DNA from 3 places in the Paenibacillus sp. FSL R10-2199 genome. Region 1 is predicted to be linked to each of the others. Evidence: riboswitches for the same ligand, from Rfam matches in the RefSeq annotation. Region 1 holds a riboswitch; each other region holds the start of a gene.

The links. Region 1 has a riboswitch for cyclic di-GMP ahead of NYE33_RS02085 (anti-repressor SinI family protein). Riboswitches for the same ligand answer to the same signal wherever they lie in the genome.
Region 2: it holds a riboswitch for cyclic di-GMP, as region 1 does, so the genes downstream of both, NYE33_RS17440 (thiamine pyrophosphate-binding protein) here and NYE33_RS02085 (anti-repressor SinI family protein) in region 1, are expected to answer to the same signal.
Region 3: it holds a riboswitch for cyclic di-GMP, as region 1 does, so the genes downstream of both, NYE33_RS00775 (transglutaminase-like domain-containing protein) here and NYE33_RS02085 (anti-repressor SinI family protein) in region 1, are expected to answer to the same signal.

Annotation. Positions count from the first base shown of each region.
Region 1 covers NZ_JBBOBO010000001.1:478,075-484,433, reverse strand. The annotation lists gene NYE33_RS02090 (2-oxoglutarate dehydrogenase E1 component) at 1-1,328, opposite strand, end outside; cyclic di-GMP riboswitch class I at 1,847-1,931, shown strand; gene NYE33_RS02085 (anti-repressor SinI family protein) at 1,960-2,109, shown strand; gene NYE33_RS02080 (helix-turn-helix domain-containing protein) at 2,259-2,591, opposite strand; gene NYE33_RS02075 (TasA family protein) at 2,764-3,354, opposite strand; gene NYE33_RS02070 (TasA family protein) at 3,424-4,020, opposite strand; gene sipW (signal peptidase I SipW) at 4,120-4,716, opposite strand; gene NYE33_RS02060 (hypothetical protein) at 4,718-6,007, opposite strand; gene NYE33_RS02055 (aldo/keto reductase) at 6,290-6,359, opposite strand, start outside.
Region 2 covers NZ_JBBOBO010000001.1:4,066,349-4,072,707, forward strand. The annotation lists gene NYE33_RS17435 (carboxymuconolactone decarboxylase family protein) at 1-168, opposite strand, end outside; gene NYE33_RS17440 (thiamine pyrophosphate-binding protein) at 220-1,863, opposite strand; cyclic di-GMP riboswitch class I at 1,982-2,078, opposite strand; gene NYE33_RS17445 (methyl-accepting chemotaxis protein) at 2,583-3,833, opposite strand; gene NYE33_RS17450 (helix-turn-helix transcriptional regulator) at 3,957-4,916, opposite strand; gene NYE33_RS17455 (SDR family NAD(P)-dependent oxidoreductase) at 5,133-5,978, shown strand; gene serA (phosphoglycerate dehydrogenase) at 6,107-6,359, opposite strand, start outside.
Region 3 covers NZ_JBBOBO010000001.1:187,806-194,164, reverse strand. The annotation lists gene NYE33_RS00795 (phospholipid carrier-dependent glycosyltransferase) at 1-2,180, shown strand, start outside; gene NYE33_RS00790 (glycosyltransferase family 2 protein) at 2,263-3,240, shown strand; gene NYE33_RS00785 (GtrA family protein) at 3,230-3,634, shown strand; gene NYE33_RS00780 (class D sortase) at 3,706-4,359, shown strand; cyclic di-GMP riboswitch class I at 4,487-4,567, shown strand; cyclic di-GMP riboswitch class I at 4,641-4,721, shown strand; gene NYE33_RS00775 (transglutaminase-like domain-containing protein) at 4,754-5,545, shown strand; rRNA gene NYE33_RS00770 (16S ribosomal RNA) at 5,910-6,359, shown strand, end outside.

The sequences.
Region 1 (6,359 bases):
GCCATACGGACGGCAGCAATACAGGCTTCGGGGTCGTCGGCATTGACATGCACTACCGGGATCTCATAGCCCTTCGCCAGATCACTGGCGTAATGCGTGGAGCGGGAATCTTCACTTTCGGTGGTGAAGCCGATCCGGTTATTGACGATAATATGCACAGTGCCGCCATTCTGATAACCTTGCAATTTGCCGATATTAAGTGTTTCCGCAACAATGCCTTCACCAGGGAAGGCGGCATCGCCATGCATAAGCACGGCCATGGCTTTGTCCGTATTCAGCTTAGGCAGGCCTGGGGTGCCCCGTTCCTCCTGGGCTGCACGCGTGAAGCCTTCAACGACCGGATTCACGAACTCGAGATGGCTCGGGTTGTTCGCAAGCGTGATGCGGGTACGCACAGTTTCGCCTTCGCGGACGGCGCGGTCGGCGCCTAGATGGTATTTCACATCCCCGCTCCAGCCATAGGTGACACCCATGGAGCCTTCGGACGGGAAGAGCTCCTTGTTCGGCGAATGATGGAATTCCGAGAAAATAATATCATAAGGTTTGCCCAGAATGTGGGCAAGCACATTAAGTCTTCCGCGGTGGGCCATACCCATCAGGATATGCTCTGCGCCGTCATGTGCGGCAGCGCGGACAATTTCATCCAGCATAGGCACGAGGGCATCATTGCCCTCCAGGCTGAAGCGCTTCTGGCCGACGAAGGTCTTATGCAGGAAGGTCTCGAACTGCTCTACCTGAATCAGGCGTTTCAGCAGCTCTTTGCGTTCCGCATGGTTCAGTGGAGCAGGCGACGTTGTGGATTCCGCCTGGCTGTTGAGCCAGCGCAGCTCACGCTCGTCATGCACATGCCCGAATTCATAGGCAATGGTCTGTGTGTAGGCCTGGCGCATTCTGTGAACGGCATCCATAGCGGTATGCACGCCCTCAGGGGCATTCTCCCAGATCAATGAAGCCGGCAGGGCATTCAGATCTTCGCGCGTCAGCTCATAGGTCTCGATCTCCAGCCATTTCGCCATCGGGTTGGTGCTCCGCTCCAGCGGATCGATATCGGCAGCCATATGGCCGTATATTCGGATGTTAGCCATTAGCTTGGAAGCTTTAACGGCTTTCCTGAGCCACTCTGTATCTCCTGAGATGGCGGGGGGAGGCGTCTTGACGGCATCCGGAGCCAGGGGAGGCGGGCCGGATACTGTGAAGAGGTCGCGGTAATGATGCTCTACGGAAGTGGGGTCCTTGACAAACTGCTCGTATTTCTCCTGAATGTAGCCCAGATTGGGACCGTAATACTTGCTCCAGACAGATTCGTTATAGGGCTCTTTGACGGCCATGAGTAGGTCCTCCTAACGGATAAACTCCACATGCGGTATATTAGGAACACCGCTTAGCGGAGCTGCGATGTTTGCGGTTTCATTCTCATCTTATTGTGCTACTTTCCGGCAGGGTAATCAATTCATACTTTCGTGCAATCCGTTCGCAAAACGGTATGATTCAGCAGGGGATTCATACGGAACAATCATAAATTTCCCGAGTGAAGCCGGAAAAATAAAATATCGTTAAAATTAATAAAAAATTAAGGGATTTAGGTGGTTGTAAATCATAGAAATGGGTAATTGTTTCTATATTGTGTTACGGGATTAATATCTATTTAGTATATTTAAACTAATTTGGACCGATTGAAGATGAATTGGAATTATTTATACAAGCTATTGGCAATTTTAGCTAAGGGTCTTCACGATTTAACATAAAAAAATTCCAGAAAACGACACACTTTTCATGTAAGATCTTGTATAATGTTATTGCGGAGAACGGTTTCATCGATTCTTTTCAGATCCTTTCATGTAAAGGGTCCAGTAAAGGGTAAACCTGCCGAAAGACAGGGGCACAAAGTCTCGGATCTAAAGTAGAAATACTATGATGGCCGGACTGCCTGGGGACGCGAAAATTCTAGGAGGAGATTTCTTGGATAAGTCCAACCAGGGGAATGACGAACTGCAGGTAGTTGATCTGGATTTAGAATGGGTGCATTTGCTAATGTCTGCTAAGCAGGCTGGCATCCAGGCAGACGAGATTCGGCGTTTTTTTACTGAAAAAGCACTCCAGGCGATGTAGGGCATTCAGCATTGTACGGATACATACAGAAGAGGGCACAGCGGTGTACACCGCTGTGCCCTCTTCTGTTGGAATTTACATGTTGTTTCGGGGTCCCCGCAAAGTACCTGGGTAATCATCGAGGCTGCTGCCTCACTTTGTGGGGTATTTCAGTTATCCTTCTGCTCCAGCCGCCATTTCTGATAATCGAGAAACTCCTTGAATTCACGTTTGCTTATACCAGAGGCCATCGCATCCTGAACCAGCCTGAACCATTCTCCATCGAGAACCGGCTCTGCAGTTTCTGCAATTCCGCCATACAGTAATACGTGAATGGATACTTGGAGTGCATCGGCAATTTTTTCGATAAATTGAATGGAGGGGTTGGATTGGATATTCCGTTCGACATTACTTAAGTATGATTTCGCCACGTCAGCCTTATCCGCAAGCTCGGATAAAGAATAACCCTTCTCCAGCCGGAGCCTATGGATGCGGCTTCCCATATTATCTGACACGATTACAACGCCCTCCGTACTTTTTGTTATCAGTATAACAAAAATTCGCAAAACGGACAAAAACCCTTGTTCCTGCCAGAAGCTGGCGGGGAGAGACAAAACGGCATATCCAGCCCGGATGAGGGAGGATATGCCGTTTTGTGTATATAATTTAATAGCCTTATTTGGCTTCTCCCAAACCTTGCGTAGCATTGAATGTCCAGTTCAGCGCCAAGCCGTCACCCTGGAAGATATTCTGATCCTGGGTATTGTCAACGAATTCGAAAGCAATCTTGAAGGTTTTGGTTTGGGTAGCGGCGATGCCTCCCGGCAGTACACCCGCCGTTACGAGATCATAGCTGGAAGTGTTCTTCAGGTCCTTCAGGGAGATCTCGGACAGCACATGGCCGGCAAGCGGACCGCTGGTATAAGAGCTGTCGAGAAGTTTGATTTTGAAGTGATCTCCAAGATCCTGGCCGGCATTATCGCCCTTCGCATCAGTTACAGTGTAGCTGGTGGCCAGCGTTAGGAGTTTGATATCCAGGGTGCCGTCATTGGACAAGGTGAACGTGCGTACGGTGTAATCACCCGGTTTCAGATTGGTCAGGGCAACAGGTGTATTAAAGGAAGAGCCGAGCTTCAGCGTGCCTGCCGCGAAGGTTGCCGTGCTGGTTGCTGTGGAGCTGAAGTAAGCGAAGGTGCCCCCTCCGATTAAAGACAATCCCAGTGCTGCCGATGCTACGCCAAGACCCAATGTTTTTTTGATACCCATAATTAATTTCCTCCTCGAGTATATTATGTTTTTTTAAGATCGGTGATCAGGAATGCATATACAGATAGATTATTTGAGGGCGCCTTTTTCCTGGTTGGCTTCGAAGTTCAGGGTCAGGGCCAGTGTATCGCCTTGATAGTAGTTTTGCGGCTGGAAGGTTTCCTTGAAGGCAAACTGTACGCTCAGTTTATCTGAGGTGCCTGCTTTGATGCCCCCATTCTCTACACCAAAGATTCCGCCGAGAATTCCCTTGGCTACAAGATCCGGACTTTGCTGCTCAAGTTCGGCCAGTGAAACGACCAGAACAGGTGATGTTACCTTATCCTTGTTAACTAGGAACGTCACAATAATATCGTCTTTGAGATTATGGGCGCCGTTATCTCCCTGGGCATCTGTAATGACAGATGAGGTACGCAGAACAACTTTGGGAATATTGAGCGTTCCGTCATTTTTCAATTTAAAATCTCTTAGGATCGTATCCCCCGGTTTAAGATTGCTGAGATTGACAATAACGGAGGGGTCCGAATTAAGTAATAAAGTTCCGTTGTTAAAAGAAGCTGCAGTGGTGGAGGTACTGCTGAAGTAAGCGAAGGTTCCTCCGCCGACCAGGGTTAATCCGAGTGCTGCCGATACAACGCCGAGACCTAATGTTTTTTTAACGTTCATTTGTTCATCCCTCTCTCATCGTTCTTTTTTTGTCTTTACCTGTCTTCGGGGAAAATTTATTGTTGCTCCGCGTTTCGTAAACGGGAGAGGACAATCGGTTTATTGCACAATGTCTGGAAGGGTATCCGGTCCGCCGGTCACCGCTGGCCCTGCATTCTTCTTCTCCAGTGCCGCTACGGCTTTCCAGGAGGAATACAGTGCGTAGAGGAGCAGGAGCAGCCCGGGGATAATCATCAGCATTACGCTTCCGGCTTTGGAGACCGCAAAATTCATGGCATATCCTACATAAGGGACGGTGACGCCGGTATATTGGCCTACCACATTTGTTGAGCTGACCGCTGAGGTATCGGCTGCATCGTTATTGTCCCCTTTGGTGGTATAGCTGGCTTCACCTATGGCACTGTTTATTGAAGCATCGACCACACGGTGTGTAATCAGGAGGTTATCGGAATTCATGAAAGTAATCACATCGCCTTTTTGAAAACGGGTCATATCCCCGCCCGGCTTAATCGCTACTATAGATCCGGTCTGGATGCCCGGCTCCATGGAACCGGATAACACCGTCTTGATCTGATAGCCTAAGAAGGAAGGTTCGCCTCCGGAGGCTTTGGAGATGACTACTGCTGTTACCAGCACCAGGAAAATCATAAATATCAGTGTGGACAATGTGGTGCTGACTATCTTTTTAATGCGCATATTATTCCCCGCCTTTGCTGGTATCCGATTGTGGAGCAGGTGTAGCTGTAGGTGTAACTGTAGCTGTTGGCTGCGCGGTATCTGTACCGCTATCCGGGAGCTCCCCAGGTGAGTCTGCCGCTGGAGTCGCCTCCGGAAGATTGGCTTCCGGTGCCGGTGTGGCAGGCGGAGCGGTAACCTCTGCATCCGGTGAGGGTGCAGGAGCCGGTTTTTCTCCCTCAGGAGCTTCTATAGCAGGTTCATCGATGGTCTTATCTTCTCCAGGAATGCTGGCTGCGGGCGGATTATTCTTGGTTTGATCGTTCTCTTGTTTCTGCTTCTCCAGTGCATCCCGTTCCGCTTCCTCAGCCTTGGCTTTCTCAAGCGCCAGCCGTTCCGCTTCTTCAGCCTTGGCTTTCTCCTCCAGCGCCGCCTTCGCTTCAGCAATGTGTACCTGCTGTTCCTGCAGCGTGGAGATTGTGGACGATAGGTTGTCTCTGGAGGCTGTTAATTCTGCACTTAACTGATCGTAGCTTGACTGTAAGGCGGGAGATACATTGGGGTCTGCATTGTAGGCTCTGGCCATGAGTGAGAAAATCGGTTCCTCGGCAGGGAAGCCGAAGCTTTCTTGCCGGAGAAGCACCCGGTCAGGATTACCGGTCGGCAGCGAGCCGCCGAAATCATGAATCGTATTCAGATAATGCACAATGCCCGTTAATGTATCCGTCAGGGATTCCGACAGCACCCCGCTTTGATGGAGACCTTCCTGCAGCTGTTCGAAGAACCGGGCGTCACGGATTTCCAGGCAATTGGGTTCGAGATTAACCATATATCCTCCGAGTTGATGCAGAATGGCTGCTGCACTGCCAATTTCCTGCAGAATTTGCTGCCAGATACCTGCATTGAGGCTCAGCTGTGTATCCAGTGCGCTAACTGTATCGCTTGCCAGCCGGATTTGTTCTGAGATCTCACTGGAGATCTGATCCAGTTCCTCCGCTGACAGTTCTTCAGAGACCGGGGGAGTGTTATAGTTCCCGCTCGTAATGTGGCTGCCAAGAGAAGACTTCAGCTGGGTAATTGTGCGGACATGTCCGCTGAACTCTGACAGCAGCTGTTCGATCTGGCCCGGAAATACGGAGCAGAGCCCGATAGAGGTGTTCTGTTCCTGGGAAGTGTTATACTCTCCGTAAGTACTGCCAATCTGATTGGAGGTATACATTATAAGAACAGATACAGCCACACCGGATTGCAGGATCCGAAGACCGAGTTTCGTGTATTTCCGTTTACGCCGTTTGGCGGATCTGGGGTACAAAGGTAGGCCCCCTCTCATGGCTTACTGATTGATATTCGTTATATTCGTTCTTTATTAAGAACGTCTTCGTAATGAAATCATACACTGCACACCCGGGAAAAGAGAAATGTCAATTTCAGCGAATTGTTCGCAATAAAGCACGGATGCATCTGATTATCTTTAATTTTCTTGATATATCGCTGTTTTTCACAAATGTTCTTTATTGAGAACAAAAAAGGTTATGCTATCCGCATAATAACTACGGATAGCATAACCTTTTCCTTTTGTAATGAAGTCCGCTCCTTAAGGAAGCTTCTCTCCGCGTGAGCTGACGTACAGCTCGTACCACTCCTTGCGGGAGAGCTCAATCTTA
Region 2 (6,359 bases), 3.6 Mb from region 1:
TTCTTTCCAGTCTGAACCGATGGTCGTCCGCTGAAAAATATCACCGTATGCATTCCCCATGATATACTCGGCTAATTCGGGAAAATGCTCTTTAATAGGAGCTAGGGCTTTGGCACCATAGTCCCCGGAAAGATTGGTGAAATGGTCCAGTCCGCTGTCTACGTTCATATTCACTTGTTTGCCTCCTGATAGTAAGTTAGAGAATCTGTAAGATACAGCCTAGTTGAGATCCAGTGTACGGTGGGCCGTAGGAGGCATTTCGTCACGGTCGGTCAACAGCTCAATAACGGCTACGCGGTTAAGTTCAACTGCTTGGCTGATTGCAAAGGCAAACTCCTCTTGCGTCTCTGCGCGGAAGCCGGTGGCTCCCAGGGACTCAGCAAACTTCACTGCATCCATAGGGACTTCAAAGATGGTTCCATCGATACGTCCGGTTGTTTTTTCCATTCCTTTAAGGGCCATATCCAGCTGCATATTGTTCACAACGATGAAAATAACCGGAATATTCTTGCAAACCGCTGTGTTAATTTCAGTTCCGAGCATCATGAAACAGCCGTCACCGGTAATGCAGAAGACCGTCTCTTCCGGCGCAGCCGCCTTGGCACCGATGGCCATGCCGATTGAATTCCCCATGCAGGCGAAATAGGCATCAAATACAAAGCTCCCCGGTTTCTTCACGTTGAACCATTTGACCGCATTGAAGCCGTGGCTGCCGTCATCAACAAACACGCTGCTGTTATATGGAATCAAATCGCTCATCGTGCTCATTACCGAAGCCAGCGAGAGCTTGGACAGCACAGGCAGCTCTTCAGTATAGTGATTGGAGATCTCTATTTCACGTCTGGTTATGGTGGACGGATCAATCTTGCCGAGGTACAGCTCCAGGTTGTCACGTAAATCGCCGCCGACGGAGATGGTATCGGAAGTCAGTATTTTACCGACAAAGGTTGGATCGACATCAAACTGGATCAGCTGATCCGGATGATTCTCCCTCTTAAGATTGCATATGGTCATATCGCTCAGACGCGAACCAAGCACGATAAACAGATCACTGTTGTTCAACATCTCATCCCCATGCGTACATCCGCCAACGCCCACAGGACCGTGATAGAGCGGGTGATCCGCAGCAATGGCTCCTTTACCGCCGGGGGAGGTTACTACCGGTATGTTGAAGGTCTCGGCCAACTGTACCAGTTCCTTGTGCGCACCGGAGCGGTTAACCCCTTTACCGGCAATGATCAGAGGCCTGCTGGAAGCATTGATCGCTGAAATGACCCGTTCGTAGTTGGCGTAGCTGACGAGCCTTTCCCGCTGCGGAAGGACAATCCGGCATTCTTCAAGGCGCTCGGTCTGAACATCAAACGGAATACATAAATGAACAGGTCCTTTCTTGTCACCAAGGGCGATAGACAGGGCATGATTGAAAATCGTACTGAAATGGTCGCCGCGTTCTACCAGCTTACTGAAAAGAGTGGCCGGTCTGAACATGTCCGCCAAATCGGCGAGATAGGATGTGGAATCCTGACACTGGGGAATCCCCAGCTCTTTAATAGACTGATGACCGGTAATGAAGAGCACCGGGAGATTGTTGGCTTTGGCGTGTGCTGCTGCGGTTAGCAGGTTCGTTCCGCCTGGACCGGAGGTGCCGAAGGCAACCCCGAGACTGCCTGTTTTCAGTGCATAGCCGCCTGCTGCGAAGCCGGAGCTGGACTCATGCCGGCCGGGAATAAACTCAATGCCATAGTCAACAAGTTTGAGAGCTATAGGACAAATGGACTTGCCAATAATACCAAAAGAATGTGTTACCCCAAGATCGCGTAATGCTTCCGCCATATAATCTGCAACTGTCTTCAGAACATCCACCCCACAAGTTGTTTTTTGATTGTATGCTAGCAATAGAAAACCTGTACTCGAAATAGGAGCACAGGCCTGTTGCACGAATCACCATAACTGAACGCGGATTCCCGGACGTTCATAGTTTTTCAGCAACCTGGCTGTCATGATCTCACCGGATAAGTGAGACTGTAGATCCATGGCTTTGCGTCATTCCCTTTCGGTGAATTTTGCCTCATATGTTGTTATCAATACAGCGAAGGATAATTTTCCTTTACAATATATTCCTCGCTCGCCTTTTGTCAATAAGCCGTTTGCAGCAAAACGCGAAATTTGGCGAATATTCAGATGTAATAGGAGATGAAATATTAGATATTCAAACTTTTGAAAATGGATGCGTCTGGAAGACCAAAGTCTTATAATGCAAATGCAGAAAAAGAGCAGAATTTAATCTGCATAAGCCATAAGCCTCATAACATCGTAGGAACCTCCTGAAACTATGCAGATGTATTAGAATTATAGGCTGGGAGAACCTAGAAATAGGTCTTAAGAAATAGGTGATTAAAATTTGAAATAATGTTAGTTTATTAGTAATAAAGAATTAGCAGTAAAGAAGTGCAAAGGCGTTATTTTAGGGTTATGCACTATTTTAACACTTTGTGAATATTACATTACAATCTGCTTTTTCCATGCCAAAAAGAGACCCTTCCCGCATACTGCTCTGCGGAAATGGTCTCTTGGGGCTGCTGCTAGAATTTGAAAATATGGATTGTTTTTTGCAGCTGGAAGACAGATTGTGTCATCTTCTCGGTCTCTTCTGCTACGGACTGCAGGGCATGAATTTGTTCGTTCATCGCCGCAGATACCTCCTCGGTACCTGCTGCCGTCTCCTGGGTAATGGCCGAGATATTCTCGATCGCCCCGGAGATCTTGAGCGCACTCTCCAGCATCAGATCACTCTCTGCGGAGAAGGAGGAGATCTGCTCGGTTATGTATTGCACGCTATGTACGATCTGCGCGAAAATATGTGCTGTCTCCGTTATCATCTCGTTCTGCACCTGAACAACCTCTTCATTAATAGCGATGTTATCGATAGCCTGCTTGATATCGGCCTCGATGCTGCGTACCAGCCCGAACACTTCCTTGGTGGAGGCGGTTGATTCTTCGGCAAGCTTGCGGACCTCCTGTGCTACAACTGCGAAACCGCGTCCGTGCTCACCTGCACGTGCAGCTTCAATTGAGGCGTTAAGCGACAAAAGATTGGTTTGTTCGGCAATTTCCGTGATGGTCTTGGTGATCATGGTAATGCCGCGGGCATTCTGTGAGAGCGCTTCGATCGTATCTGCTACTTTTTGTGTAGCCTGGATATTCTTCCGCATGCCTTCGGCTTGAGTGTCCACGGACTGGCGTCCCTTTTCAACCAGCTCCAGTGTATGTGCGGAGCGTTTATTCATTTCCTTGGTAGAGTTTGTATAATTGGAGACTTTGGTTTCGATATCTTTGATCGATTCCGTCATATCGGCAATATCCACCGAGATTTCATTCGCACCCAGGGCAAGTTCGTTGGAAGAGGAGGCTACCTGTGCCATTACAATCTTCAGGTTCTGGTTCTTGTCCTCAATACCCCGGCTGGCATCCATAACCTGGCGGGTAAGCTGCGAAGCGTCGGTTAGGATCTTCTTCAATTTATCGATCATAGTGTTGAAGGAGCGGCTGATGTCGCCCATTGATCCGTTCTCGTCTGCACGGCTGGTGAAGTCGCCTTTGGCGATTGTATGCGTCACATTGGAGATATCCTCAAATGAAGATGTAAGCGTTCTCTCAATGAAGCGCGCAAGCGGGTAGGTCAGTGCAGCCAATACCGCAATCAGAATAATACCGATAATCACCTTTCCCATTGCAATGAGCGTAATTAACACAGGGACAGCGAATAAAGCGGCAACCAGGTAACATCCGGCAACGATTCTTTGTTTTAAAGGCAGCTTGTTCATCCAGTCCATAGACTATAGTTCCCCCTAGAAATAAATATTGTGCATTGTAATATTATAGGGGATTAAAGCGTAATCGGTCTATTGTAAGAACTGACATAAAACTTCTTCCCGGGCTGCTCCAAAAGAGTACGTTTACACATTGTCTTCATATAATGCAGCCCCTTCCCGCAGAGTGGCCGCAACATTGTCTGCAAGCTCCGCCGGAGCGGTAACTCTAATGCCCGGGCTTAGGGATAAGATGATCCGGCAGGCAGACTCCGGCGTATTAAATTCGGCTTCGACGGAGTGCCAGCCGGGTGAAGGTGAAGGCTCCTGGAATAGTACGGAAACATAACGTTCTTGTTGGAGAACCTTCATTATATTGTCCTTCACCAGCAGCCTGGCAGGGTAGCGGGGCAATGCAGATTTGAATGCCATGGTAGAAGCTTCCCAGTAATGTGCCAGATTGAAATCCTGAGGTCTGCTAAAATATTCATCCGTGACTTCAGCACTACTTATTCTGGATACCCGGTAGGTCCGCATTTCACCGCCTGTTTCGGCCACGGTGTACCAGACACCACGTTTGGCTACGAGTCCAAAGGGTGAAATCAGCCGCTCTGATCTCTCCTCCCCGCGCATGTAACAGATTTTCACTTTACGGTCTTCCCATATAGCCTCCTGTAATGCAGTTAGACTGGGATAGGTTTCGCCTGACGGATGCCAGCCCGCGCCATCAATATGAATACGCTCATTAAGAAGGCTGAAGGCGGCAGCGGGCTGTCTTGCACCAGCGGCCTGCAGCTTACGGACAGCGGAAGAGAACTCCTCCTGAATCCCAAGCGCCTGCAGAATTGCCGGGTCTGCCGGCAGCAGCAGCGCACCAATCTCTTTGGGGTTCATACCTGTCAGGGAGGTCCGGTAACCCTCGGCCAGCCTCCAGCCTCCCTCACGGCCGCGTTCTGCCAGCACGGGAATGCCGGAGATGCTCAGTGACTCCATATCCCGGAAGATGGTCCGTTCGGAAACCTCCAGCGTTTGTGCCAGCTCGCGGGAGCTTATTTTACCGCGGCTTTGCAGCAGCAGCAGAATAGATAATAGTCGGTCTGCTCTCATGGATAAAGGCCTCCTGGTTATAATGAAATTTTTCCCGATTATTCAAGAACGGCAAAGCCGTTTCCGCTTAAGCAGAACATATTTTAAGTTTATCATATATATATGTCAGTTGATGTCATATATAAGAGTTAATATTAATAAGGAGAGCCGGTTGGTGCAAGATAGCTTTTAGATAACTTCATGATCATCTGATGAAAGCTGAGAGGAGCGGATATAATGACAGATTTGCAAGGGAAAGTTGCATTAGTTACAGGCGGGAGCAGGGGAGCGGGCAGAGGCATTGCCCTGGAGCTGGCCCGGGCAGGTGCGTTTGTGTATTTTACGGGAAGAAACGCCGGTTCAATGCAGGAAGGGGGCGAACGGACACTTGCCGGTGTACTCGGTGAGATTCACAGCTTCGGCGGAGAAGGCGCGTATATCCGCTGTGACCACACCAATGACGCGGAGACGGAAGCAGTGATCCGGCAGATTGCCGGGGAGCAGGGCAAGCTTGATATTCTGGTCAATAATGTCTGGGGAGGCAATAATCTTCCGATTGAGAACAAACCCTTCTGGGAGCTCCCGGCCGCTCATTGGGACCATATGTTTAATGCCGGAGTCAGGGCGCAGCTCATGACTAACTACTATGCTATTCCGCTGATGCGCAGAGAAGGCACTGGCACCGGGAAGCTGATCATTCATACCACCTTTTGGGACCAGTATAAATATGTAGGGAACTTCTATTATGATCTGTCCAAAAATGCGCTTGTGCGCATGGCCTACGGATTGTCCCTTGAACTGGCAGCGGATGGGATCGCTGTGATTCCCTTATCACCTGGCTGGATGCGTACAGAACTGGTGCTGGAGAGCATGAAGACGGATGAAGAGCACTGGCAGGAGGTAGAGGAGCTGCAGGCCAGTGAGTCTACGGCGTACATCGGCCGGGCTGCCGTGGCGCTCGCTGCTGATCCTGAGGTGATGCAGCTGACAGGCAGACCTCAGCAGGTGGGGAGTCTGGCGGAGAAATATGGGTATACAGACACAGACGGGCGGCGGGTCCCGCTATTTAACATTCCGGAATAACCCGTAAGCCGGAAGATGCAAAAACACTCTTTTGAAATGGCGGCACGGGCCGTCATTCCTCAAGAGTGTTTTTTGGTGCGCTTATATTGAACTCAGGTATTCCAAGAATATAAGCCCGCGTTCTTCAGTTACAGCAGAGTGATCTCTTCCGCAGTATTGATCTCCGGCAATCCGGCGAGCTTGACCAGTACATCCTGCGGAACAGCCTTGTCAGCGGTCAGCAGCATAATTGCAGCTCCTCCGACAATTTTACGGCCAACCTGCATGGAGGCGATGTTGACGTCGTTCTGGCCGAGCAGTGTACCGACGAGTCCGATGATACCCGGCTTATCGTTGTGGGATATAACGATCTGATGACCTTCCGGAGCGATATCTACCGGG
Region 3 (6,359 bases), 290 kb from region 1:
GCATGGTGCTGATCACGGTTGTCTTTGTATTTGGCACCAAAATGCATGAACGCTACCTGTATCCTGTTCTGCTCCTGTCTCTATTCACCTTCATTGAGAGCAAGGACCGGCGTTTCCTGACACTGTTTCTCGGATTCTCGCTGACTCAATATATTAATGTAGGCTATACGCTGGCCTATCTCAATACCGGCAGCAATCCGCCGACAGACGGAATTGTCCTGGTTACAGCGATTACTACCGTAGTTCTGGCATTATATCTGCTGTATGTTGGGTACGATGTATATATCCGCAAAGCAACAAAGCTCCTGCCAGAGCCTGTTACAACGCAGGCTGCATTTGAAGCAGATGTGCGGCTTGCAGAGGGGATTCAGCCCCTTGCCAAGCAGGAACGGCGTTCCCCGCTGAAGCTGCAGCGCAGAGATTGGATCTGGATGATCGCGATCACGGTACTCTATGGAGCGCTTGCGCTTTATCATCTGGGGGACAACAAGTCGCCTGAAACCCTGTGGGAGCCTGCCGCCAGCGGCGAGAGCTTCTATGTGGATCTGGGGCAGGCCCACCAGCTGGAGCGGGTAAATATCTTCGGCGGTGTCGGCACAGGCAAGTTTCAGCTGGAGTTCAGCCAGACTCCGGATAATTGGAGCAGCCCGCTTGATGTGAGCGAGGATGTCGGCAATGTCTTCATATGGAAAAGCCAGCCGCTGAACGTATCGGCAAGATACGTCAAGCTGACAGTCACCTCTCCGGGCTTCACCCTGAATGAAGTGGCTTTCTATGGCCAGGAGGCACCGAAGACGCCTCTGCAAATTGCCGGTGTTACACCGGATGCCGCTGCGGCCCCCAAAAGAGGGACGCCGGCCAATCTGTTCGATGAGCAGTCCATAATCCCGGAGAACTCGAATTTCATGAACAGTACGTATTTTGATGAAATCTATCATGCGCGGACAGCTTATGAACATTATCATGATATTGTCCCTTATGAGAATACGCACCCGCCGCTTGGCAAGCTGCTGATCGGTGCAGGCATGGAGCTGTTTGGCGTCAATCCGTTTGGCTGGCGTATCATCGGCACCCTGTTCGGCATTGCAATGCTGCCGCTGATCTATATCATGGCGATGCGGCTGTTCCGGAAGACTACCTATGCTGCATTAGCAGCCGGACTGTTCGCGCTGGACTTCATGCATTTCACCCAGACACGCATTTCAACGATTGATGTATACGGCGTATTCTTCATTATGCTGATGTTCTATTTCATGCAGCGGTATTATACGATGAACTTCTACCGTATGCCGCTGCGCACAACGCTGGTTCCGCTGTTCTGGTCCGGACTGTTCTTCGGAATCGGAGTTGCTTCCAAGTGGATTGTTCTCTACGGAGGGGCAGGACTTGCGGTGATGCTGGCACTGGCGCTGTTTGAGCGGTATAGGGAGTATAAGGCTGCAGGCCGTCTGCTGGCTGAGGGCAAGCTGACCGGTCAGGAGCTCAAAGCTGCCTGCCGGACAGCGGACCAATCCTTCTGGAAGAACACCATCATCACTTTGGCCAGCTGCATCGTATTTTTCATTGCTATCCCGGTTATCATCTATAGCCTGTCCTTTGTCCCGGCGCTCTCTGCTTCGGCGGAAGGCTTCACCATTAAGGGACTGATTGATGCCCAGAAAAATATGTACAACTATCACAGCCAGCTTGTAGCAACGCATCCGTTCGCCTCCTCCTGGTGGGAGTGGCCGTTCATGAAACGTCCGGTCTGGTTCTTCAGCGGCGGTGAAGGCTTGCCGGAAGGTAAGGCCAGCAGTATCGTGACCATGGGGAATCCCCTCATCTGGTGGACAGGAATCTTCGCTATGCTGGCAGCCGTGTGGCTTACCGTGAAACGCAGGGACAAGAATCTGTACATGATCTGGATCGGGTTCTTCTCACAGTATGTCCCGTGGATGCTTGTGCCGCGTGAGACGTTCCTGTACCATTATTTTGCGATGGTGCCATTTATGATTCTGTCGGTTGTCTATATCCTGAAGCTGCTTGACAGCAGATTCGGCGACGCCAAATATCTGCGGTATGCCTACGTGGCTGCTGCAGCCATCCTGTTTGTAATGTTCTATCCGGTGTTGTCCGGAATGCAGGTTAACAGCAGTTATATAAATACTGTACTGCGCTGGTTCCCTTCCTGGGTATTCTAGGGGGCACTATTTAAGAAGGCATATGTTTCAGAAGACAGTTTTATTGCGGGGTATCTCGTAGAAACTTATAGGAGGAACTAAGGTGAAAGCCAGATACAGTGTAATTGTCCCCATGTTCAATGAGGAGGAAGTCATTCAGGTAACCTATGAGCGGCTCAAAAAAGTAATGGATGGTTGCGGTGATTCCTATGAACTGGTTTTCGTCAATGACGGCAGCCGGGACCGCACGGCGGAGATCATGCGCGAGATCAGCAGCCGGGATGAGCATGTCAAGCTGATCGACTTCTCCCGTAATTTCGGCCACCAGGTGGCGATTACGGCTGGTATGGATTATGCCGAAGGCCAGGCAGTCGTGGTGATTGACGCAGATCTCCAGGATCCTCCTGAGGTTATTCTGCAGATGATTGCCAAGTGGAAAGAGGGCTACGAAGTCGTGTATGCCAAGCGGTTGAAGCGTCACGGGGAGACTTTCTTCAAGAAAGTCACCGCTAAGATCTTTTACCGCCTGCTCAGCAGTATGACCAGTGTTGAAATCCCTACCGATACCGGGGACTTCCGGCTGATCGACCGTAAAGTCTGTGATGTGCTGCGCGGTCTGAAGGAGAAGAACCGGTATGTCCGGGGTCTGGTAAGCTGGGTAGGCTTCCGGCAGACCATGGTAGAATATGTGCGGGAGGAGCGCTTTGCCGGGGAAACGAAATATCCGCTCAAGAAAATGATCCGGTTTGCGCTCGACGGCATCACCTCCTTTTCCCACAAACCGCTCAAAATCGCATCCTATATCGGATTCTTTCTGTCCTTTTCCAGCTTCATCTATCTGTTCCTGGTATTGTTCCAAAAAATCTTTACCTCCTGGACCGTACCCGGATGGGCATCTATAGTCGGCGTGAACCTGCTCTTCAACGGGATTGTGCTGATGCTGCTGGGGGTAATTGGTGAGTATATCGGACGGATCTATGATGAGTCGAAGGACAGACCGCTCTATATTGTACGTGAGACCAAAGGCTATCCGGATGCGGAAATAGAAGACACGCGGAAGGAAAGCGATTATGCCAGATAAGAAATGGAGTGCGGGGTTCATCCAGTTCCTGAAATTCAATGCGGTAGGCCTGCTGAATACACTGATTGATTTTGCTGTATTCACACTGCTGCATTCCCTTGGGATGATCAACACCCCTGCGCAGATTATTTCCTACAGCGCCGGTACGGCCAACAGCTTCTTCTGGAACAAAAAGGTAACCTTCCGTGATCGGGACAGAGGCAATAAAGAGGGCTTCGACCGGATGCAGCTGATCAGGTTTATCGTGCTGAATCTGTTGGTGCTGGGTATATCGGTGCTGCTGATTCATATATTGACCGATTCTCTCGGTATTCAAGTGCTGGTCGCCAAAGTGCTGGTCACATTTGTTACGGTGATCATTAATTTCTTCGGAAGCCGGAAATGGGTATTCTGATAATTAAGAAGCATTGCTTCTTAATTATTCCGGAAGGGTAACATCTATTCTATATTACGGAGGCGATTGTCATGCGGAAATTATCCTATTTGATTATACTTGCCGGGGTGCTTATTATGCTCTATCCCAAAGGAAGCGAATGGTACAATGACCGTCAGCAGCAAAAGCTGCTGGAAGAGGCTGAACAGGCCTACAGTGAAATCGTTCCGTCTGCGTCAGCTCCGGCCAGTGCTGATCTAAGTAAGCCTTACGCGGAAGTAACCCAGCTGCTGGCGGATGAGTCGGCTGCGGAAGAGCCAGAACCCTCTGCTGCGCCTGAGATTGAAGTCGGAGGCAAGGTGATGGCAATCATCGAAATCGACAAAATAGATCTGAAGCTGCCTGTCCTGGAAGGCGCCACCAAGGCGAATATGAAGCATGCTGCTGCGCATATGAAGGAGACGGCTCCGCTTGGCTCTGCTGGGAATGCTGCAATTGCAGCGCATAGATCAAGAACTACGGGAAGGCTATTCAACAGATTGAATGAAGTTGGAGTCGGGGACACTATTTCCGTTACAACCGGCAAGCAGGCATACAATTATGTAGTTTATGATGTGACTATTGTGGAACCAACCGATGTATCCGTATTGAAAGGGAATAAGGATGACAAGATTCTAACACTCATTACTTGTGATCCGCTGGTGAATCCAACGCATAGACTTATCATTCACGCAAAGTTATCGTGATGTTTGTAGAATAATGACGGAAAAACTTAAAATACTTAAAATTTTTATTTGTTTTCGCGGAAATCTAGTGATTTAGGTCTTGATAATAGAAATAGATATGGTAAGATATAACTATACAAAGCTAATACACGATAAACGGCAAACCTATCGAAAGGTAGGGACGCAAAGCTAGAGGGCCTTCCCGTAAGGATGGCAGCCAGCTACCGAATGAAGAGGCTTTTTTTGTTTGTTCTTATTGTGAATCTAGCATTTTATGGTAGAAGCAAGGACAGATAAAGCTTATACGATAACGGCAAACCTATCGAAAGGTAGGGACGCAAAGCTAAAGGGCCTTCCCGTAAGGATGGCAGCCAGCTACCGAAAGGGGTTTTATCCAATGAAGAAGTTCTATTTAATGTTGGTTACACTATTCGTAGTGGTTACGTCGGTGCAGACAGGTACAGCTCAAGCTGCTAATGCAGATGCAAGCTGGTTGAACATAGGTCAACTTGATCAGGGTGTTATCGGAGTTTCTTATAATGTTCCTAAGGATAAGAAGATTAAGCTGATGATCACCAAAGATAATAACAGCTACACCTACAACTTATACACTTCCAAACCAACTGAAACATTCCCGCTTCAACAAGGTAACGGTTCATACAAGGTTTCCGTACTTGAGAACACTACCGGCAACAAATACAAAGTAATCTCTTCCGAGACGGTAGATCTTAGCCTGAGCAACGCCAACGCCGTATATCTGAGCTCCGTACAGAATGTTAAATGGAGTTCTTCCGATAAAGCAGTTCTGAAAGCAACACAGCTTACACAAGGTTTGACATCAGATGAAGACAAAGTGAAGGCTATCTATAATTATATCGTAGCCAATGTGAAATATGATTATTCCCTGGCTTCCAGTGTTACTACAGATTACATCCCTAACAACGACAGCACCTTGGCTACCAAGAAGGGGATCTGCTACGATTACGCTTCCTTGTTCGCTACTATGCTTCGCAGTGAAGGCATTCCTACCAAACTGGTTATGGGTAACACAAGTTATGTGACTTCTTACCACGCTTGGAATGAAGTGTTCCTTAATGGCAAATGGGTAACTATTGATACTACAGTTGATGCTGGACTTGCCAAGAACAGCAAAACAGCAGATCTGGTTAAAGTAGCAAGTAAATATACTGCAGCTAAGTTCTACTAAGAGCACAGATGCATTCATAGTTTCATTGAGGATAACCCGCTTAGTAATTAAGCGGGTTATTTTTATTTTGGAAAAGGTTGCTTTTTGGTAGAGAGATAGGGTATTATAAATAAGCGTTGTTGGAGCGGCAAACTTAATAAGAAATGGCTTAAATAAGTGATTTCAAAATAAAGCTTGCATTACTCGAATGAACGTGATATATTATAAGAGTTGCTGGTGACGCGATGAGCGGCGCTAACGACGAGCTTGATCTTTGAAAACTGAACAACGAGTGAGTATCGGAAATCACGAAAGTGACTTCCAAAAAAGAGAATGAAAATTCTCGTCAGATGTTTCAAAATGAGCAATCGCTCTTTCTAAATACAATTTGGAGAGTTTGATCCTGGCTCAGGACGAACGCTGGCGGCATGCCTAATACATGCAAGTCGAGCGGAGTTTGAATGGAAGCTTGCTTCCATTCATGCTTAGCGGCGGACGGGTGAGTAACACGTAGGCAACCTGCCCTCAAGACTGGGATAACTACCGGAAACGGTAGCTAATACCGGATAATTTCTTTCCTCTCCTGAAGAGAGAATGAAAGGCGGAGCAATCTGCCACTTGGGGATGGGCCTGCGGCGCATTAGCTAGTTGGTGGGGTAACGGCTCACCAAGGCGACGATGCGTAGCCGACCTGAGAGGGTGAACGGCCACACTGGGACTGAGACACGGCCCAGACTCCTACGGGAGGCAGCAGTAGGGAATCTTCCGCAATGGGCGAAAGCCTGACGGAGCAATGCCGCGTGAGTGATGAAGGTTTTCGGATCGTAAAGCTCTG